Regions from separate parts of the Microbacterium sp. SW12 genome, predicted to be linked through region 2. Evidence: predicted binding sites of a transcription regulator. Region 2 holds the regulator's gene; the other holds the start of a gene.
The links. The regulator HrcA, encoded in region 2, represses chaperone genes, less so after heat shock. The targets are predictions, from matches to a motif close to TTNGCACTCGNNNNNNNCGAGTGCNAA.
Positions count from the first base shown of each region.

Region 1 (11,095 bases), 1.1 Mb from region 2:
GAGCGCATCGGCAAGCTGCGGGTAATCGGACTGTTCAGTCACCTCTCGAACACGAGCGCCGAGGACGACCGCGCGGCGCTGCGCGTGTTCCTGGATGCCGCGGGCTCGGCGGCAGCGCTCGGTCTCGCGCCGCCGCTTCGCCACCTCGCTGCCACCCACGCCGCGATCGCCCTGCCCGAGACACGGCTCGGATGCGTGCGGCTGGGTATCGGGATCTACGGCCTCTCGCCGTTCGCCGACCGCAGCTCCGCGGATGTGGGCCTGCGCCCCGCGATGACACTGCGCGCGGCAGTCGCCGCGGTGCGCCGCGTGGATGCCGGACACGGCGTCTCGTACGGGTATCAGCACCGCACCGAGCGCGAGAGCACCCTTGCGCTCATCCCGATCGGGTACGCCGACGGGGTGCCGCGAAACGCCTCCGGGCGGGGGCCGGTCTGGATCGGCGGCAAGCCGTTCGCGGTAGCCGGACGCGTCGCCATGGATCAGTTTGTCGTGGATGTCGGTGACCATCCGGTGGCGGTGGGCGACGAGGCAGTGCTGTTCGGCGACCCGACGCTCGGCGTCCCGTCCGCCGACGACTGGGCGCGCGCCGCCGACACGATCAACTACGAGATCGTGACCCGGATCGGTCCGCGCGTGCCGCGGCGGCAGGTGTCGTCGTGAGCGGCTTGGATGGCCTGATCGGCGACCGGGAGATCACGAGCCCCGCCGACATGCACGCCCTCGGGGTGCAGATGGGACGGATGCTGCATCCGGGCGACCTCGTCGTGCTCACCGGGGTCCTCGGCGCCGGCAAGACGACCCTCACCCGCGGGATCGGCGAGGGGCTCGGCGTGCGCGGCCCCATCCAGAGTCCGACCTTCGTGCTCGCGCGGACCCACCCGTCGCTCGTCGGCGGGGCGCCACTGGTGCACGTTGACGCCTACCGCCTGGGATCTGCGGCAGAGCTCGATGACCTCGACATCGACTACGACGGCTCGGTCGTCGTGGTCGAGTGGGGGCGCGGGATGGTGTCGGGCCTGCGCGATCACTGGTGGGATGTCGAGCTGCAGCGCGAGTGGCATGGTACGGGCGTCGACACCGCCTGCGGCACGTACTCGCGGGCTACGGAAGACCTCGCCGCCGACGCGCCGCGCCTTGTCAGCATCCGTCGCGAGCCCTCCTGATCGGCGGGGCTCGGCGCTGGTTCGCGCGCTGATCCCACGTGTGCGGCACTTCTGTGCATGCGCGGCGCATTGATGTGCAGCTCATGCATCGTTCAGCCGCGCACGGGGGGCAGAGACCGCGGGGCCCGCGGGCTCGTGGGCCGCGGGCAATGCGCCCCCGCCACCGCGCGGGCGGGCACGTCCGCGCCGAACGCAGGATGAATCAGGTGCCACGCGCTCAAAACACGCCCGCGGCGGCAAGTGAGCCTGCAAACGGCACGCAGCTGCCGGGTGCCCGGGCGCGGATACCCTGGATAGGTGATTCTCGGCATCGATACCTCGGTCGGCACCGCGGTGGCGGTCGTCGAGGTAGATGGCGTGGTGCTTGCCGAGGCCTCGAGCGCGAACCCGCTCGGACACGCCGAAGTCATCGGCGATCTGCTCCATACCGTGCTCGGCACGGCGCGCGCCGACGCACCCCTCGGGCACGCCGGTGCCGGCACACCCGGTGAGCGTCCAGAGATCACGGCGGTAGCGGCGGGTATGGGCCCCGGCCCGTTCACCGGCCTGCGCGTTGGCATCGCAGCAGCCCGCACCTTTGCGCTCGGGCGCGGCATCCCCGTGGTCCCGGTGGTCAGCCACGACGCCGCAGCCCTCGGCATCCTGCTCGATCAGGCCCTCACCGGCGAGACGGAAGCCGGCCGCTTCGCGATCGTCACCGACGCCCGTCGCCGCGAATTCGCCTACACGGTCTACGAGGGGATCGATGACGACGGCCTGCCGATCCGGGTCACCGAACCAGCCCTCACCCCACGGGACGAGATCGATACCGTGCTCGCCAGGTTCGGCGCCCAGCGGCGCGACACGACGGCAGTTTCGGCGGCGATGGTCGCGCTGGTAGCCGCGCGCGCGATGGCAGCGGGACGCGAGGTCGGCCCCCGCGAGGCGCTGTACCTGCGCTCGCCGGATGTCACGCTGCCCGCCGGTCCGAAGAAGGTGGGCGTATGAGCATCCGTCCGGCCACCCCCGACGACCTCGCCGCGATCATGTCCATCGAGCGGGCCTCATTTCCGACCGACGCCTGGTCAGAGGCGATGATGGCGGGCGAACTCGCGTCGCCGCACGGTTCGTATCTCGTGGTCGAAGAGGCGGGTCGCATCATCGGCTACGGCGGCGTCCGCGCGGTGAGCGGGGCAGCGGATGCCGACATCCAGACCATTGCCCTCGATGCTGGCGTGCGCGGCGCGGGACGCGGACGGATGCTGCTCGCCGCGCTTCTCGAACGCGCCCGCGGGGCCGGCGCGCGGACCGTGTTCCTCGAGGTGCGCGACGACAACCCGGTAGCTCAGGGTCTGTACCGGCGCGAGGGCTTCATCGAGATCGGACGCCGGCCGCGGTACTACCAGCCTGATGACGTGGACGCGATCATCATGCAGCTCGATCTGGTGGGTTGGGATGCCGCCCGGCGGGAGGCCAGCGGGATCGAGCCCGCTGCCGCGGCATCCGGGGGAGTCTGCACGTGAGCGCCGCCGAACCGCTCGTCCTCGGGATCGAGACCAGTTGCGACGAGACCGGCATCGGCATCGTGCGCGGCCGCACCCTGCTCTCGAACACGATCGCCTCGAGTATGGACGAACACGCCCGGTACGGCGGGGTCGTCCCCGAGGTCGCCGCGCGAGCCCACCTCGAAGCCCTGCAGCCGGCGATCGAGACGGCGCTTGCCGAAGCTCAGGTATCCCTCGCCGAGATCGACGCGGTCGCCGTGACGTCCGGACCGGGGCTCGCGGGGGCGCTCATGGTCGGCGTCGGCGCCGCGAAAGCGCTCGCCGTTGCGCTCGACAAGCCGCTCTATGCCGTCAACCACCTCGTGGGCCACATCGCGGCAGACCTCCTCGACGCTGACGCGGAGCCGCTGGAGTACCCGACGATCGCGCTGCTGGTCTCGGGCGGGCACACGTCGCTCCTGCTCGTCCGCGATCTCACGAGCGACGTCGAGTTGCTCGGCGAGACCGTGGATGACGCCGCCGGCGAGGCCTTCGACAAGATTGCCCGCATCCTCGGCCTGCCCTACCCCGGGGGACCCGAGATCGACCGGGCCGCGGCATCCGGATCTGACGGGAACGGCGGGACGCGACCGGGGGACCCGAACGCGATCCGTTTCCCGCGGGGGCTCTCGCGGGCGAGCGACCTGGCCGAGCACCGCTATGACTTCTCGTTCTCGGGGCTGAAGACAGCCGTCGCGCGCTGGATCGAACAGCAGGATGCCGCAGGCCAGCCCGTCTCGACAGCGGATGTCGCCGCATCCTTCCGAGAGGCCGTCGTCGATGTGCTCGTCACCAAAGCGCTGGCCGCGTGCGCTGACTACGGCGTTCCGCGGCTGCTGCTGGGCGGCGGAGTCATCGCGAACCGGCGGTTGCGCGAGGTCGCGCTGGAGCGCGCCGCTGCGGCTGGTGTGACGGTGCGGATTCCGCCGCTGTCGCTGTGCACCGATAATGGGGCAATGATCGCGGCGCTCGCCTCGGAACTGATCATGGCCGGGCGTGCCCCGTCGACGATGGCTTTCGGGGCCGACTCGACCCTGCCGATCACCGACATCCAGGTCGCGGGGGAGGCAGGATGACTGATCGTTCTCGGGGGTTCTCGCGGTTTCCGACGGCCCCGGTCGATGTGCCGACCACACTCAGCGGCCCCGACCCGTCGCCGGACCACCCGGGGTGGGAACCGGATGCCGGACCCGTCGAGCCCGCGAGCTTCGACGGGGGTTCGCGGGGTGGGCCCTGGGGTTCGCGATCGTGGGCCTTGCTGTCTCGCTGTTCGTCGGGTGGGGCTTTGTCATCGGGATCGTCGCGATCGTCGCGGGCATCATGGCGCTGCGGCATCCGCGGGACAGCAGGCGCGTCGCCGTGTGGGCTATCGTGCTCGGCGGTGTGTCGATCCTCTACAGCGCCGGCTGGCTTCTCTACGCCTGGGCCGTGCTGACCTGACTCCGGCCAGGGCCCGGGCCCGGTGGATTCGGTCGCGCCGTGTTGTGGGTCGGGTGGGCTGGATGTCGCAGGACGGCGCGACCGAACGGGAGGGGTCGCCCGCCGAGAGGTCAGGTCAGGGGGCGGGCGGAACGCGGTCGGCAAGGACCGCGACGCGGGAGCCCCCGACACGGGTCATGATGAGGGTCGCGGATTCCTCACCCTTCAGCTTGAGGCTCTGACGGAGGGCGGCGGGATCGACATCCACTCCCCGTTTCTTGATCTCGAGGATGCCGATATCGCGCTCCTTCAGTGCCCTCGCAAGCTTCTTCGTGTCGGCCGGGAGCACCTCGCGAACCCGGAAGCTCTGCACGAAGGGGCTCGTGACCGCGTCATCCCCGGTGAGGTACGCGATCTTCTCCGCCAGCATCCCCGCCCGAAGCGACCTCGCAACCTGTCCGATGAGCCGGGCACGGATGACTGCGCCGTCGGGTTCGTGGATGAACTGTCCGAGCGCGCGCACCGGTTCGTCCTCGCTGTCTGCGGGCGCCGTGAGCTCGGCGGCGTGCTGCCCGCGCAGGATCAGCGCCGACCGCGTCACGCCCTCGCGCGCGAGCGCGCCCGACCACAGCACGAGCTCGATCGTCGAGCCGTCGGCACTGACCCACTGCGCCTCGTACCCGTCGGGGATGCGATCACGATCGAGTCCCGGCCCGAGCTTTATACCGGCCGGCATCCGGCTGGTGAGTTCGAAGACCCACTCCAGCGGCGGCGACCAGTCGTCAGCGCGCGCGCGTCCCGTCTCGCCCGCCTCGCGCCGGGCGGGGTCAAGCCAGACAGCCTCGACCCCGCTGAGATCCTGCTCCTGAGCGAGCCCGTGGCGCACGGTGACCGCGGCCCCGAACGGTGCGAGATTGACGGTCGCGAGGGCCGCGGTCACCTCGTCGGCGTCGATGGCGCCGACACGGATGCCGAGACTTGCCAGAGCCAGCGCATCACCGCCGATCCCGCAGCCGAGGTCTGCGACGCGCTCGATTCCCGCGCGACGGAACCGCCCGGCGTGATGGGCTGCCACCGACAGGCGTGTCGCCTGCTCGAGACCGGCGCGGGTGAACAGCATCCGTCCCGCGAAGTCGCCGAACTTCGACCGCGCCCGCTCCCGAAGCCGCGCCTGGGTGACCACTGCCGACACCAGATCGGGGGAGTGGCCGGCGCTACGCAGCCGTGAGACGATGCGCGCCACCTCGTCGCTGGAGGAGACCGGACCGAGGCTGTTCAGCAGGTCGAGCCCCGCCGGCGTCAGCAGCGCCCGCACCTCGGCGATGTCCATCCATCCACCCTAGGTGCGGGCGCTGCACGCGGCATCCGTGTCAGCTGCAGCTGCTTACGAGATCCCAGGAGGATGCCGAGATGCGCTGCAGACTCGTCACGGTGGCGTCGCCGAGACCGAGGTAGTCCTGGGTTCCGATCGCGTAATACGGGTTGTAGGGGTTCACCCCGTAGGAGGTGGCCCGCCCCGCAGCCTTGTGGGCGGCGTTCGTTGCGGTCACGCAGTCGCTCGGCGGGACTGTCGGCGTCGGCGAAGGAGTGACCGTCGGTGTCGGTGTCGGCGTTCCGGTTGGTGTCGGTGTGGGTGTCGGCTCGCCTGACCGGTCGACGCGGCGGTTGTTGTCGAAGAAGAACTCCGTCACGTAAGCCGGGTAGTCGATGCTGTTCGCGCTGATGTACGAGCCGCCCGATCCCGCACCGGCTGGCCAGTTGTGGCCGAGCCCGGTGTTCTGAATGACGGAGACCCGAGGCCCTTCGGCATCCGAGTACAGCGTCCCCGAACCCGACGTGTTGGTGCCGGCAAGGCCCGACAGGCCGAAGCTCGAGGTCTGATCGGCGTCGTAGATGTCAGCCATGATCTGACCGTTCAGCGTGTTGTACCCGGGCGCGACAGTCGAGTCATTGCTGCCGTAGACGACCGAGGTCAGCTGCGTGTCGAAGGCGCCGGATGCCGAGCTGGCGAAGCCCGTGCACGTCGATACTCCTTGGTTCCTCGAGACCGCCACCGACGAGATCTGACCGGAGGTGGTACCCACCGTCGGTCCGGCGTTGATGCCCATCCCGGCGAACACGTCAGGCGCGAGGCATCCCATGACCATCGTCTGCCCGCCGCCGGACGAAAGCCCCGAGACGTACACCTGGTCGGCGTCGATATCGAGGCTCGTGCGGGCGGTGAGTGTCGAGGCCAGCGAAAGCAGGTTGTCGTCGTGGCGCGATGGCGCGCTGCGCGAGTGATTCGCGTCGTAATAGTCCCAGCAGCCGAGGATGACTCCGCCGTTCGGGGCATCCGGCAGCGCGACGATCATGCCGTACTCGTCAGCAGTCTGTGCCCAGTTGCCCGCGGACTGCAGATCGGATGCCTTCTGCACGCATCCGTGGAGCGAGATCATCAGCGCGCGACCGGAAGGCAGGGCGGCAGCCGTCGTCGGGGTGTACAGGCGCACCGACATCCCGGCGATCGTCTCGGTCGTCCACGTGCCGGTGCCGCCGGTCGAGCCGCCACCCGATCCACCGCCGCCGTTCGTGCAGCCGGGCAGGGTCTCGAATCCCGGGGGACAGGTGATCGCCTGAGCGGCGGGAGCTGCGACGGCCAGGCCCGCCACCGCCAAGCCGGCCGCCAGGAGCGCGCCGATTGCGCGCTTTCGGACACGAGAGAACATGCGTCATCCCTTCGTCGGCGCCCCGGCCATCGCCCCGGGCGCCATCGCACGGTCGTCCCGGTCGGAGCACGGGCATCCCTCTCCAGCGAGCGGATGCCGAGGTGCGTCATCGCACGGCACTCACGGTAACTGAAAGATGATTCATATACCAGGTTAAGTTCGCGTGCATGACAGGACTCTCCTCGCCGGTGGATCGGGCGTCGCCGGTCGGGCGCGGGGGCGCTGAAGTCACGGCATCCGGATTGGCACTCGCGTTGCGTGAGTGCCAGAGCTTCAATACACTTGCGTTAGCACTCTCGGTGTGAGGTTGCTAACGAGTCTTGGTATCTCAAGGAAAGCAGAGGTAGACCCGTGTCGGTTTCCATCAAGCCGCTCGAGGACCGCATCGTCATCAAGCAGGTCGAGGCCGAGCAGACCACCTCGAGTGGTCTGGTCATTCCCGACACCGCGAAGGAGAAGCCCCAGGAGGGCGAGGTCGTCGCAGTCGGACCCGGTCGTATCGATGACAACGGCAACCGCGTTCCGCTCGACGTCGCCGTCGGTGACCGCGTCATCTACAGCAAGTACGGCGGGACCGAAGTGAAGTTCGGCGCCGACGAGTACCTGGTGCTCTCGGCTCGCGACGTGCTGGCGGTCGTCGTCCGCTGAGTCGACAACTCTTCGACGGGGCTCGGATGCTGCGGCATCCGGGCCCCGTCTGTTTTTTGTGTTCCCCATCCCCGCGAGCCCACAGCACCGCCGCCGAGCCCACACGATTCACGCGCGGAACCCTGTGGGCTCGGCGACGGAGGTGTGGGTTCAGCAAGCTGGGCAGGGCGCAGCACGCGCAGCGGGGCGTGGCAGGAATCTGCCGAGACTCGGCCGGAGGACACTGCGGCTGGGCGACAGACGCGCGCCGCAGGGTCGCCGGCGCGCCCTAGGCTGAGTGAGTGACGCGCGAATCTGTTCCGGGGGATGGGGGCTCGGCGCCCGCGACCGGTGACATTCCAGCGTCGGGTGCGGCAGAGCTCGCCGGGTCGGATGCCGCGCACCTGGCCCGGGAAGCGCCGGCAGAGGCTGCACGCGAGCGGCTCGTCGGCGGCATCTTCGCGTTCTCGGCGTACTTCCTCTGGGGATTCCTGCCGCTCTACTTCATCCTGCTGGCGCCGATCACCGGCTGGGAGCTGGTCGGCTGGCGCATCCTGCTCTCCCTCGTCTTCTGCATCTTCCTGCTCACCGTCATGCGCGCCTGGCGGCCGTTTCTCGCGATCGTGCGTCAGCCACGGCTGCTCGGCTGGACGGCGCTGGCCGGAGCTGTCATCTACGTCAACTGGCAGGTGTTCATCCTCGCGACCCTGTCGGGTCACGTCATCGAGACGAGCCTCGGCTACTTCATCAACCCGATCGCCACGGTGCTGCTGGGCGTACTCGTGCTGCGCGAGCGGCTGCGCTTGACGCAGTGGATCGCGATCGCGATCGCGGGCATCGCTGTCATCGTCACGATCGTTGGCTACGGCACGGTCCCGTGGGTGGCGCTGACGCTCGCGGCATCCTTCAGCATCTACGGACTGATCAAGAAGCGGATCGGGCCCTCGGTGGATGCCGTCAGCGGCCTCACCCTCGAGTCGGCGTGGCTCACACCGCTCGCGATCGTGCTGCTGGTGGTCACGTCACTGACGACTGGTCTCTCCGTCGGAGCATACGGTTTCTGGCATGTCGTGCTGGTGAGTCTCGCGGGCGCCGCGACAGCCGTGCCGTTGCTGCTGTTCGCCGCCGGAGCTCGACGTGTGCCGCTCACCGTCGTCGGACTGCTGCAGTTCATCGCGCCGATCATGCAGTTCATCACGGGGGCCTGGATCCTCGGCGAGCCGATGCCGCCCGAGCGTTGGGTCGGCTTCGCGCTCGTGTGGGTGGCGCTCGCGGTGCTGACCGTCGACTCGGTCGTGTTCGCGCGACGCGCCCGCGGGGTCAGCGACGTCGCCGAATACAGCTGATCCGCCCGCCTCGCGCTCCCGCGCCGCGGCGCCCCCGTGCCCGCGCCGCCGCACCGACCCCGCCGTTCCGCTGTCACAGACTGCAGCATCCGTCGCCCGCGAGCGACAGTCTGTGACAGCCGAACGGGTGAATGGCGGCGGGGGACAGCCGAACGGGTGAGTGGCGCCAGCGGGCGTCAGCGCACGAAGCGGGCGATGGCTGCCGAGGCTTCGCGGATCTTCTCCTCGGCCTGCTCGTCGCCCTGCCTCGCGGCATCCACGACGCAATGGCGCAGGTGGTCTTCGAGAAGGCCGAGCGCGACAGACTCCAGCGCGGCGGTGGTGGCACTGATCTGGGTGAGGATGTCGATGCAGTACTTCTCGTCTTCCACCATCGAACGGATGCCGCGAGCCTGCCCCTCGATGCGCTTCAGCCGGTTCAGGTAGCGCTGTTTGTCGCCGATATACCCGTGATGGCCCGCCGGCCCGTGGGCATCATGCTCGGCATCCGTCGCCCCGTGCGGGGTCGTCTCCAGGGTGTCGCTCATCGCGGGCTCCGTTCGTTGGGTGTGGTGCGGGATCCGACAGCCGGGTCAATGCTCTGGAAGCGGCGGAGCCGCAGGCTGTTGCCGACGACGAAGACGCTGGATGCCGCCATCGCCGCACCGGCGATCATGGGGTTCAGGAGCCCGAGGGCAGCCAGCGGAATCGCCGCCACGTTGTAGGCGAACGCCCAGAAGAGGTTCCCACGGATCGTGCGCAGCGTCGCCCGCGACAGCCGGATGGCGTCGACCGCGCCCAGGAGGTCTCCGCGCACAAGCGTCAGGTCGGAGGCCTCGATGGCGGCGTCAGTTCCCGTGCCCATCGCGATACCGAGGTCGGCCTGCGCGAGCGCCGCCGCGTCGTTGACGCCGTCGCCCACCATTGCCACGACTCGGCTGCGCGCCTGAAGCGCCTCGATCTGCGCGGCCTTCTCGGCGGGCAGCACCCCGGCGATGACCTCGCGGATGCCGACCTCATCTGCCACGCGACGCGCCACGGCGTCGTGGTCACCGGTGAGCAGGATCGGCTCCAGCCCGAGCTCGCGCAGCCGGGCGACGGCGGCAGTGCTCGAGGGCTTCACCGAGTCCGCGACGGTGAGGATGCCGCGAGCCTTCCCATCCCATGCGACGACAACGGCGGTCGTCCCGTTCGCGCCGGCGCGCTCGATGGATGCCGTGATCTCGGCATCCGGGTGCACCGACCACTCGGCGAGCAAGCCCAGCGATCCGACCGCGACGGCGTGGCCTTCGACGACCCCCGTCGCACCCCGCCCCGCTACGGACGAGAACGACTCCACCTCGGGAAGCGGGCCCCGGCCGCCGCGGAACCCGCGATCGCCCGGGCGATCGGGTGCTCGGATGCAGACTCCACCGCACCGGCCAGACGCAGCACCTCGGCGGCATCCTCGCCCGGCACGGGCAGCACGTCCACGAGCGTCATCCGGCCCTCGGTCACGGTTCCGGTCTTGTCGAGCACGACAGTGTCGACGCGCCGGGTCGACTCCAGAATCTGCGGCCCCTTGATCAGGATGCCGAGCTGCGCGCCGCGGCCGCTGCCGACCAGGAGGGCTGTCGGTGTCGCCAGACCCAGGGCGCACGGGCAGGCGATGATCAGCACGGCGATCGCCGCCGTGAGCGCCAGCGCCGTGCCGCCGCCGAGCAGCAGCCAGGTCACGAGAGTCCCGACGGCGATCACGATGACGATCGGCACGAACACCCCCGCGACGCGGTCGGCCAGTCGCTGTACCTCGGCCTTGCCAGCCTGAGCCTGTTCCACCAGGCGCGCCATTTGCGCCAGCTGCGTCTGCTCGCCCACGCGCGTGGCGCGCACCACGAGACGGCCCCCGACGTTGACCGTCGCGCCCACGACCGCGTCACCCTCGCTGACCTCGACGGGAACCGACTCGCCCGTGATCGTCGAGGTGTCCACGGCCGAGGTCCCCGACACGACAACCCCGTCGGTCGCGATGCGCTCGCCGGGGCGCACGACGAATTCGTCGCCGACGCGAAGCTGAGCGACAGGGACCCGCACCTCCGCGCCACCGCGAAGCAGCGCGGCATCCTTTGCGCCGACCTCCAGCAGTGCCCGAACTGCCTGGCTCGCGCGCCGCTTCGCGCGCACCTCCAGGTAGCGACCGAGCAGCAGGAAGGTCGTGACTCCCGCGGCAACCTCGAGGTAGATCGTGTTTCCGGCTTCGCCCGGCTGCGCGATCCACGTGAAGCCGTGGGTCATTCCCGGCATCCCGGCGCCGCCGAAGAACAGCGCGTACAGCGACCACAGGTAGG
Region 1 is NZ_AP024335.1:520,174-531,268, forward strand. It holds gene alr (alanine racemase) at 1-663, shown strand, start outside; gene tsaE (tRNA (adenosine(37)-N6)-threonylcarbamoyltransferase complex ATPase subunit type 1 TsaE) at 660-1,166, shown strand; gene tsaB (tRNA (adenosine(37)-N6)-threonylcarbamoyltransferase complex dimerization subunit type 1 TsaB) at 1,464-2,153, shown strand; gene rimI (ribosomal protein S18-alanine N-acetyltransferase) at 2,150-2,668, shown strand; gene tsaD (tRNA (adenosine(37)-N6)-threonylcarbamoyltransferase complex transferase subunit TsaD) at 2,665-3,765, shown strand; gene MICSW_RS02680 (hypothetical protein) at 3,938-4,129, shown strand; gene MICSW_RS02685 (class I SAM-dependent methyltransferase) at 4,245-5,438, opposite strand; gene MICSW_RS02690 (extracellular catalytic domain type 1 short-chain-length polyhydroxyalkanoate depolymerase) at 5,479-6,816, opposite strand; gene groES (co-chaperone GroES) at 7,168-7,464, shown strand; gene rarD (EamA family transporter RarD) at 7,848-8,789, shown strand; gene MICSW_RS02705 (metal-sensitive transcriptional regulator) at 8,966-9,316, opposite strand; partial or broken gene MICSW_RS02710 (heavy metal translocating P-type ATPase) at 9,313-11,095, opposite strand, start outside.
Region 1: the regulator HrcA is predicted to act here: its motif matches at 7,059-7,085, upstream of groES (co-chaperone GroES).

Region 2 (11,095 bases):
CCGCCGGTCCGATGCCAAACGTGATCGTGGTGTTCTCGATCGCATCCACGTACGACTTCTGCCCGAGTGTCTTCGGACGGATCACCCGACCGCGGCTGGAGAGAATCGCTTCGCCCAGGACCTCGGACGGACGTGGGTTGCCATCGCTTCGCAGGATACGGTTCGAGCTGGATACGTCAGCTGGCGCGAGATCGTGACCGGTGCGCGTCATCGTCAGGAGTTCCTCGACGAGCTCTCGGGCCGCGGCCACAGCTGCGGCGCTTCCCGCGAGAGTGATCTCGTTCCCGCGCACGTGCACGTCGACATCCGGGTGCTCCCGCTCGACCACGCGCAGCAGCCTGTCTTGGGGCCCGAGAAGCTGGACCATGGCTACACCGTCGGCGAACAACCGCTCCGTGACGCGATCTCCGGATTCCGCACTGTTGTCCGAATCAGCCACCGAGACTGCCTTCTGCAAGGTCGCCGCCGAGCACGTGGGCATGCACGTGGAAGACCGTCTGCCCCGCGCCGGGACCGGTGTTGAAGACCAGTCGGAAATCGCCGCTGCCATGCTCTGCGGCGACATCCCCCGCCACCGCCACCATCTCGGCGAGCAACGCAGGATCACCCGCCGCAAGCTCGGTGACATCGCGGTATTCGGCGGTCTTCGGAATGACCAAGAGGTGCAGCGGCGCCTGCGGAGCGATATCCCGGATGACGAACACGTTCTCGGTCTCGCTGAGGATCTCTGCGGGAATCTCGCCACGCAGGATGCGGGTGAAGACGGAGGGTTCGCTCATGCGCTCAGTCTACCGACGGCCTCTCCGGCGGGCCCAGCTACCACTTGCACGATCACCACCGGCCGAGCGTGCTGCTGAGCACAGCGATTGCCGCGGGTCCCGCTGTGGAAGTACGCAATACATGCTCGCCCAGGCGCACGAGCGTCGCGCCCGCAGCTTCGAGGGACGTCAGCTCGCCTGCGTCGATCCCGCCCTCGGGCCCGACGACGATAGCGATATCGCGGCAGTCGGTCGGGTCAGGCATCCATTCGCTGAGACGCAGCGCCGCTGTCGGCTCCAACACGAGCATCCGGGTCGCCGCGGCCCGCTCGCACAACTGTGCAGTCGTCAGCGGGCCGCCGACTTCTGGAAGCCACGCACGGTGCGCCTGCTTGCCTGCTTCCCGCGCGATCTGACGCCAGCGCGTGACACCCTTCTCACGCTTGGCCGCGTCCCACCGCGAAACGCTGCGGGCAGCTTGCCACGGCGTGATGACATCCACGCCGAGTTCGGTCGACGCTTGGACCGCGAGTTCGTCGCGGTCGCCTTTCGCAAGAGCCTGCACGAGCTCGATCCGCACGGATGGACGCGGTACCTCCTCCCGGTTCGTGACGCGAACCAGGACCTCGCGGGCTGCGACGAGCTCGCAGGCGCCTTCGAGCCACACTCCGGCTCCGTCACCGAGCGTGACCGTTTCTCCGACGCGGACCCGACGCACCGTGGCGGCGTGGTGCGCCTCAGCGCCGGTGAGGGTCACGGTCTGGCCGGTATCGGCATCCAGCGGTTCGTCGACGACGAAGTGAAGCGGCACGATCAGCCGTTCCGGAACCGATCGCGCAGCTTCGAGAACAGACCCTGATGGAACTCCGCCAGGTGAGGCGCGGGAGCCTTCGTGCGCTTGGCGAACTCCTCGATGAGGCCCCGTTCCTTGGCGTCGAGCTTCGTGGGCGTGACCACGTGCACGCCAACGCGCAAGTCACCACGCTGATTGCCGCGCAACGGTGTGATGCCTCGACCCTTGATAGTCAGCACATCGCCCGACTGGACTCCTGGACGCACCTCGAGGTCCACCGGCCCGTCGAGGCCCTCGATCGTCGTGGCCGCGCCGAGAACGGCATCCGGCATCGACACTTCGAGCGTTGCGAGCAGGTCGTCACCTTCGCGGCTGAATACCGGATGCGTCGCGACGGAGACCTCGATGTACAGGTCGCCCCGCGTCCCACCGCCAGGGCCGACTTCGCCCGATCCGGGAAGCTGAAGCCGCAGGCCCGTGTCAACACCGGCCGGGATATCGATCGACACGGTGCGACGAGCGCGAACGCGGCCCTGCCCCTGGCACGTCGCGCACGGGTACGGGATGGTCGTGCCGTACCCCTGGCACGTGCCGCACGGCTGGGAGGTGACGACGTTGCCAAGGAGGCTTCGAACCGTGCGCTGGATGTGACCCGTGCCGTGGCAGATATCGCAGCGAACCGGTGTCGTCCCAGGCTGCGTGCACGAGCCGTTGCAGGTCTCGCACATGACAGCGGTGTCGACGTCGATGTCGCGATGCACACCGAACACCACATCCTTGAGGTCGAGGTCGACGCGAACCAGCGCATCTTGCCCGCGCTCCTTCCGCGACCGCGGGCGCCCGCCGCGGGCCGCGCCACCGCCGCCGAAGAAGCTCTCGAAGATGTCGCTGAAACCGCCGAAGTCGCCGGCACCGCCGAAACCGCCGTTCTGGCCGCCGCCCATGTCGTAGCGCTGCCGCTGCTGCGGGTCGCTGAGGACGTCGTAGGCGTGCGTCACGAGCTTGAACCGCTCAGCAGCCTCTTCCCCCGGGTTCACGTCGGGGTGAAGCTCCCGCGCCAGGCGTCGATAGGCCTTCTTGATCTCTTCGGGCGACGCGTCTCGCGACACGCCAAGGACCTCGTAGTGGTCAGCCACGGTCACCTTTCTGCATCCCACGTGTGGTCGCGGGCAGTTCGTACGGGCTCATCGGCCCTTCTCGTCCTCAGCCAGCAGTCCGGTGAGGTAGCGCGCTACCGCCCGCACCGCCGCAAGGTTGCTGGGGTAGTCCATTCGGGTCGGACCCATCAGGCCAACACGGGCTCTGGCGCCCGTCGCATCGTAGTCACTCGCGATGACAGATGCCTCAGACAGCCCGAATGCCTCATTCTCGCGTCCGATGCTGGCCGCCAGCCCGTTGTCGTCGGCGACCATTTCGCCCATCAGGCGAAGGATGGTCACCTGCTCTTCGATCGCCTCCAGGAGCGGGTAGATGCTTCCCCGGAAGTCGCTCTCGCGCCGGGCGAGATTTGCTGCGCCGGCCATGACGAGCCGATCCTGTCGAAACTCGTCGAGCTCCTCCTGGACGACCCGAAGAATCTCGGTCACCGCCGACTGGTGGGCGGTTCGCGCGTCGCTGTCGGCTTGCTCCTCGACGCGCTTCGCGCCCTGACGCACGCTTCGCCCAACGAGCAGTGTCGACACCTCGGCGCGCACGCGTGCGAGATCCGTCTCGTCGAGGGCAACGGTCAGAAGCGCAAGTCGCTGCGACACGCGTCCGGTGTCAGTCACGACGATGACGAGCACCCGGGAAGGCTCGAGCGCAACGAGCTCGACGTGCGTGATGGTCGCCTTGGAAAACGAGGGATACTGCACGATCGCCACCTGACCGGTGAGCTGCGTGAGTGCCCGCACTGTTCGCGCCAGCGCACCATCGAGGTCACCGGGCCCCTGCAGGAAGCTCGCGATTGCGGCGCGCTGGGCGGGCGAAAGAGGCCGGATTTCGGCGAGGTGGTCGACGAAGACGCGGTACCCCTTGTCGGTCGGGACGCGGCCCGAGGAGGTGTGGGGCGCCGCGATGAGTTCTTCGTCTTCGAGAAGCGCCATGTCGTTGCGGATGGTGGCTGCCGATACGCCGAACGCGTGGCGCTCGACGATGGCCTTGCTTCCGACGGGCTCGCGGGTATCGACGTAGTCCTGCACGATCGCCCGGAGCACCTGAAGCCCACGCTCGCTGACCATGTCGCCTCCTTCCGCATCCGGCGTCGGCCGTCTGAGCGGCTCGACGTGGCACTGGCACTCACATCCTCAGAGTGCCAATTCTAGCGGATGCCTCTCCCCCACGCCCCAGATCACGACGTCAGTGCGCGCACGACAGCGTCGGCCAGCAATCGTCCGGCGCGTGTGAGTACGAGGTTCCCGCGAACCGCCCCGCGGCCGTCCACGAGTCCGTCCGCGACAAGACCGGCGACGGCTTGTCGGCTTTCCGGTGCCAGCTCCGACACGGGCAGGCCCTCGACCGTACGCACCCGCAGCATCACCCGCTCAAGCAGTCGTGCATCCTCGTCGGGGATCTCCGAACCGGCCCCCGGCGAGTCACCGGCAGCCAGCCGCTGCGCGTAGGCGGCAGGATGCCGGACGTTCCAGAATCGAACCCCTCCGACATGGCTGTGAGCACCGGGACCGAACCCCCACCAGTCGTGTCCGCGCCAGTACGCGAGGTTGTGCCGCGAGCGATCGGCGGGAGTCTTCGCCCAGTTGGATACCTCGTACCAGCCGTAGCCGGCTTCCTCGAACGCGGTGTCGGCGTGCTCGTACATGGCGGCCTGCAGGTCGTCGTCGGGTGTGCTGAGTTCTCCGCGTCGGATGCGGCGCTCCAGAGCGGTGCCCTCCTCGACGATCAGCGCGTAGGCCGAGATGTGGTCGGTCTCCATCGCGAGCGCGGCCTCGATGCTGCGTCGCCAGTGATCGAGCGTCTCTTCCGGGGCGCCGTAGATGAGGTCGACGCTCACTGACAGTCCGCTCTGCCGTGCCGCGCTCACCGCCGTTGCGACGTTCTCGGGCCGGTGCGTGCGATCGAGCGTGCGAAGAACCTCCGGCACGGCCGACTGCATTCCGATGGACAACCTCGTGACTCCCGCACTGGCCAGTTCCTCCGTGACCTCGGGAGTCACGGTGTCGGGGTTTGCTTCGACGGTGACCTCGGCATCCGGCTCGAGCCCGAACCGATCCCGCAGGGTTGACAGGATGACCGCCAGATCGCGGGCGGGAAGCAGGGTCGGCGTTCCGCCCCCGAAGAAGACCGTGTTCAGCGGGCGCGGATGGACGGAGAGCACACCCGAAGCAAGGTCGATCTCGCGAAGGAGCGTCCCTGCGTAGTCCTCGCGGCGCGCGCCACGCAACTCCTCGCCCGTATAGGTGTTGAAGTCGCAGTACCCGCAGCGAACGCGACAGAACGGGATGTGGACGTAGGCCGACAGCGGCGTGGCGGGGTCGATGACCGCACCGGGGAGCGATCCGTCGCGCGGAACGGGATCGCCGAGGGGAAGCGCTGCGCCCATCAGGGAGCGAACAAGGGCGATACCGCCGTCAGGTAGGCCCGGAAGAGCCGTCGCCGCCGCCCGCGAACGAAGCGCGGTACGAGCCGGTAGAGCGCCGAGACGGGGCGATCGAATGCGCGCACGGTGAACCAGACCTCGTCGTTGTCGCGCCACTCGATCAGGAACAGCTCCTCGCCGCTGACGACAGAGCCACCAACGGTGCCGAGCGCGAAAGCCGTGCGCCGGGGTTCTTCGACGGCCAGGATGACACGCAGTTCGGCATCCGCGCGGTATCCGCTGAGCCGGCCGGTGACGTGCACGGTCGCGCCGGCACTGACATACGGAGTGCCCTCGGCATCAAAGCGCTGCTCGGCTTCGCGACGCGACGGCGCGATCGGTGCGCCATCCGAGTCGTACGCGACCCCGGCGTAGCCGGACCCGGATGCCGGGCGGATGTCTGCCAACGACAACCCGGCGCCACGCAGCGGCGCCCACGCCAAGAGTGACTCGGTCGCCGACTCGAATCGTGCCTGGCCGCTTCCGATCCGCCAGGACTCTTCGGCGGGAATGCTCTTTTCCGGCGGGTACTGCATGAGGTCGGGAGCCTGAGTGGCCCCGACTGCTGCATAATCGACGGTCTCGTCCCGGAAGGTTCCGCGGCGCATGGCGATCAGACTACTTCTCTTTGCCCTCGACGTCGCCCGAGAGGGCTGCGATGAACGCCTCCTGTGGCACTTCGACGCGACCCACCATCTTCATGCGCTTCTTACCCTCTTTCTGCTTTTCGAGGAGCTTGCGCTTGCGGGTGATGTCACCGCCGTAGCACTTTGCCAGCACGTCCTTGCGGATCGCGCGAATGTTCTCGCGAGCAATGATCCGCGCTCCGATGGCGGCCTGGATGGGCACTTCGAACTGCTGGCGCGGGATGAGTTTGCGCAGGCGCTCGGTCATCATCGTGCCGTACCCGTACGCCTTGTCGCGGTGGACGATCGAGCTGAAGGCGTCGACCTTCTCGCCCTGTAGCAGGATGTCGACCTTGACGAGGTCGGCGGTCTGCGACCCAGCCGGCTCGTAGTCGAGGCTCGCGTAGCCTTGCGTCTTCGACTTCAGCTGGTCGAAGAAGTCGAAGACGATCTCACCGAGCGGCATGTTGTAGCGCAGCTCGACGCGGTCCTCGCTGAGGTAATCCATGCCCAGGAGCGACCCGCGTCGGGACTGGCACAGCTCCATGACGGTACCCACGTAGTCCTTGGGCAGCAGGATGCCGACCTTCACCACCGGTTCCGAAACCTCGGCGACACGGCCGTCGGGGTATTCGCTGGGGTTGGTGACCGTCACGGTTTCTCCGGTGTCGGTCGTGACCGTGTAGGTCACCGACGGCGCCGTGGTGATGAGGTCGAGGCCGAACTCGCGGGACAGACGCTCGGTGATGATTTCGAGGTGCAGGAGGCCGAGGAATCCGCAACGGAATCCAAAGCCCAGCGCCACCGAGGTCTCGGGCTCGTACTGCAGCGAAGCGTCCGAGAGCTTGAGCTTGTCGAGCGCTTCGCGCAGATCCGCGTAGTCGCTGCCGTCGATCGGGTAGATGCCAGAGAAGACCATGGGCTTCGGGTCGGTGTACCCCGGGAGTGCGTCGGATGCCGGCTTTCGCTGGTCCGTGATTGTGTCGCCGACCTTCGACTGGCGGACATCTTTCACGCCCGTGATCAGATAGCCGACCTCCCCGACGCCAAGACCCTTGGTCGGGGTCGGCTCGGGGCTGGAGACCCCGATCTCGAGCAGATCGTGCGCCGCCCGCGTTGACATCATCTGGATGCGCTGACGCGGCTCGAGCTTGCCGTCGACCATTCGCACGTAGGTCACGACGCCTCGATAGGCGTCGTACACGGAGTCGAAGATCATGGCGCGGGCCGGCGCATCGGCGTCACCGGTGGGTGCCGGAATTTCGGCGACGAGCCGGTCGAGCAGCTCTTCGACGCCCTGACCGGTCTTGCCGCTGACGCGGAGCACATCGGCCGGGTCGCCGCCGATGAGGCTGGCGAGTTCTGCCGCGTACTTCTCGGGGTCGGCGGCGGGCAGGTCGATCTTGTTGAGCACGGGGATGATGTGCAGATCGTTCTCGAGCGCCAGATAAAGGTTCGCCAGGGTCTGCGCCTCGATGCCCTGCGCAGCATCCACGAGCAGGACCGCACCCTCGCACGCTGCGAGCGAACGCGACACCTCGTAGGTGAAGTCGACGTGACCGGGAGTGTCGATCATGTTGAGCGCGAAGGTGCCGGCATCCGTTTGCCACGGCATCCGCACCGCCTGGCTCTTGATGGTGATTCCGCGCTCGCGTTCGATGTCCATGCGGTCCAGGTACTGCGCGCGCATGTCGCGATCGGAGACGACACCCGTGATCTGCAGCATGCGGTCGGCCAGGGTGGATTTGCCGTGGTCGATGTGCGCGATGATGCAGAAGTTGCGGATCTGCGCGGGCGGCGTGGCTGCCGGCTGCAGCGGCGTAGAGGCACGGGGGGACATATCCGCACGATTCTACCGGCGCGCGTACCCCCGCCTTCGCCTACTGGGCGCACGGGTTGCGCTCGCCCAGCGAGCGAAGCGAGACGACACGGCGCACCGTATCCTCGAACCCATGGCGGTCGCGGTGGTTCTCGTGCACGGCATCCGCACCTCGCGCACGATGTGGCGGGCACAAGAGCAGTACCTGACCGACCGCGGCAACCCCGTGACGGCGGTCGATCTCCCCGGGCACGGGTCTCGGATGAGCGAGACGTTCTCGCTCGAGGGCGCGTTCGCGACGATCGATGATGCCGTGCGCCAGGCTGCGGATGAGCACGGGACGGTGCTGCTGGCAGCCCACTCCATGGGAGGTCTGCTCTCGATCGAGTACGCCGGCCAGGAGAATCCCCCTCCGATCGCGGGCTTCATTGCTGCATCCTGCACGGCGATTCCGCGCGGCACCGCCCTGCAGACCTATCGACTTCTCGCCCGCGGGTTTGACTCGCTTCCGGACCGCGGAGCGTGGCTGAGCGAACGGGTGCTGGATGCCACCCTTCCGCCCGAGACACGGGCAGACTTCGGCGCCGGAGGCTATGCGCTCGACGCGCAAGACACGGCACTGCGAAGTCTGTCCGTGCTGGATCTGCTGTCTGCACTCGGCCGGATCGAGGTCCCCCTGTGGTTCGTGAACGGACAGTTCGACCAGTTGCGGGTCAACGAGCGACTGTTCACGCGGGTCGCGCCGGATGCCGAACTGATCGTTGTGCCGCGGACGAGTCACTTGGTTACGGCCATGCGTCCTCGCGTGTTCAACGCGGTCCTGAACCTTGCGCTCACGACCATCGAACAGACCTGGTAGACTCGCTGATTGGCTTGTGTGTGGGTTTTACCCTCACGATCGCTGGTGGACGCCCCTCTCTCGTCGCCGGCAGTCCATCCATCACTCGAACGAAAGAACGTCTCCACGTGGCGAACATCAAGTCGCAGATCAAGCGCAACAAGACCAACGAGAAGGCTCACGAGCGCAACAAGGCAGTCAAGAGCGCTCTGAAGACCGAGGTGCGTCGCACCCGCGAGGCCATCGCCGCCGGCGACAAGGCCGCCGCCGAGAAGGCTCTGGCCACGGCGACCAAGAAGCTCGACAAGGCAGTCAGCAAGGGCGTCATCCACGCCAACCAGGCTGCAAACCGCAAGTCGGCGATCTCGAAGCAGGTCGCGGCTCTCTAAGCCTCACGCTTCATGCAAAGCCCGCCCTTCGGGGCGGGCTTTGTCGTTCTGGGCGTCAGCTCCCGAACTCGCTGCGCGTCGCGACCACGGTGACGAGTCGCTCAAGAGCGAAGATCGGGTCACGCGAGGCACCCTTGACCTCGGCATCCGCTCGCGCCGCAGCTTGGATGGCTCGGCCCAGAGATTCCTCGTTCCAGCCGGTGAGATCCCGGCGGGCACGGTCAACCTGCCAGTCCTTCACCCCGATCCGGGCCGCGATCGCGGCAGAGGACTCGCGCAGGCCGGCAACACGCGCCATCGTCCGCAGCTTCGACGCGATCGCCGCGACAAGCGGCACCGGGTCAGCTCCGCTGGCCAAAGCGTGCCGCAGCGTAATGAGCGCCTCGCCGTAGCGTCCCGCGATGGCGGTGTCTGCCACGGCAAAGGCTGTGGTTTCGACGCGTCCGCCGTAATAGCGCCGCACGATCTCGTCGGTCACATCACCATCGACATCCGCGATGAGTTGCTGGCATGCCGCGGCGAGCTCGGTGAGGTCGTCGGAGAACGCCGAGACGAGCGCACGGAGGGCGGCAGGCGCGATCCGCTTGTTCGCGGAAGAGAACTCGGCAGCGGCGAAGTCGTAGCGGTCGCTATCGCGCTTGACCGCGGGGCAGGCGATCTCGACAGCATCAGCCTTTCCGCTCCGGATCGCGTCGAGCAGCTTCTTGCCTCGCACGCTCGCGCCCGTGTGGCGCAAAACGACGGTTGCGCCTTCCTGGGGCGACTCGAGGTAGGCCACGGCTTCGGTGAGGAACGAGTCGGATGCCTTCTCGACTCCGAAGACGCGCACGAGCCGAGGCTCACCGAACAGCGACGGCGACGTGACGGTGAGCAGCGTTCCCGCCACGTAGTCGTCGGCACGCAGATCAGTCACCTCGACGGCGGGGTCCTCTGCGCGGACGTAGTCACGCAGACCCGCAATCGCACGCTCTGCGCAGACGTCTTCGGGACCCGAGACCAGCACGATGGGAGCAGGACGCGGATCACGCCACGGTACCTGCCGGATCGCCGACTTCGAGGAACTCGAGCGACGGGGTGCAGCCATGCCGAAAGCCTAGCCGCCACCCACGACAGACGCCGCCCGCTCCCGCCATAGAGCGAGGGTGTCGCCCTCTCCGACGACCGCCACGATCCCGTCCTGGTCGGTGCGCCCGACGGCACTGCCCTGCAGCATTGCGATCGTCGTCGTGGTGGGGTGACCGTAGGTGTTGTCGGCTCCCACCCCGATGAGCGCGACGCGCGGCGCGATCTGCTCGTAGAGACCAGGATCCTGATCAGCGCTGCCGTGGTGGGACACCTTGACGATCTCAACGACGCCGCTGACACTCGCGCGCAGCATCCGTTGCGGATCCGCGGAGAGATCGCCGAGGAAGAGCGATCGTGGGACGCCACCGCCTTCGATACTTACGGTCACCGACGAGTCATTACCCGCAGCGAACAGCGCCGTGGCACGCGGCCAGAGCACGCTCCAGTGGGCGCCACCGAGCGTTCCCGTCATCCCCTCTTGAGCCGACACCACCTGCGCTCCAGCTGCCGCGAGCTCTTCCAGGAGCCGTTCGTCGGCGCTTCCGTCGGTCGGACCGTGGAGCACGGTTTCGGCGCGCCCGATCACCGCCTCGGTGCCGCCGACGTGGTCTTTGTCGAAGTGCGTCAGGACGAGCAAGTCGAGGCGTGTGACGCCGACCCGGTCGAGGCATGCGCTCACCAGCGCGGGGTCGTGACCCGTGTCGATGAGCGCCGTCGCGCCCTCGCTGCGCACGAGCACGGCGTCTCCCTGGCCCACATCGCACATCAGAATCGACCAGTCGCCGGGGATGCCCCACCGCTGCGTGATCGCGGTGACAACGGTCGTGCAGGTCCAGATGGTGACGAGAGCTGCGAGCAGCAGCGCCGAGCCACGACGGATGCGGGCGGACCGGGGGCTCTGTGCGGGTAGGCCGAGCGCGAGGGCGACGAGTCCGCCCACCACAGCGAGTGAGAGAGCGCCCACGAGTCCGCTCACCCAAGGAACGCGTGCGAAGGGCAACCCGCTCGCGACATCCGCGATCCCGGCGATCCAGGCTGCCGGGAGCCACGCGAGTGCTGCCAGGCCGCTCTGCAGCACCGGGAACGGCGCGGCCAGGCACGCGGCAAGCCCCAGCACCGTCGCTGCGGGGGCGGCGGGTGCGGCGAGAAGGTTCGCCGGCACACCCCAGAGGGGCACCGTTGGGTCGATCAGCACCAGCAGCGGTCCGCACGCCAGCTGGGCGGCCAGCGGCA
Region 2 is NZ_AP024335.1:1,633,721-1,644,815, forward strand. It holds gene MICSW_RS08200 (PhoH family protein) at 1-367, opposite strand, end outside; gene MICSW_RS08205 (HIT domain-containing protein) at 432-779, opposite strand; gene MICSW_RS08210 (16S rRNA (uracil(1498)-N(3))-methyltransferase) at 832-1,569, opposite strand; gene dnaJ (molecular chaperone DnaJ) at 1,572-2,687, opposite strand; gene hrcA (heat-inducible transcriptional repressor HrcA) at 2,736-3,770, opposite strand; gene hemW (radical SAM family heme chaperone HemW) at 3,881-5,089, opposite strand; gene MICSW_RS08230 (DUF1990 family protein) at 5,089-5,733, opposite strand; gene lepA (translation elongation factor 4) at 5,744-7,591, opposite strand; gene MICSW_RS08240 (alpha/beta fold hydrolase) at 7,704-8,429, shown strand; gene rpsT (30S ribosomal protein S20) at 8,537-8,797, shown strand; gene holA (DNA polymerase III subunit delta) at 8,853-9,881, opposite strand; gene MICSW_RS08255 (ComEC/Rec2 family competence protein) at 9,891-11,095, opposite strand, start outside.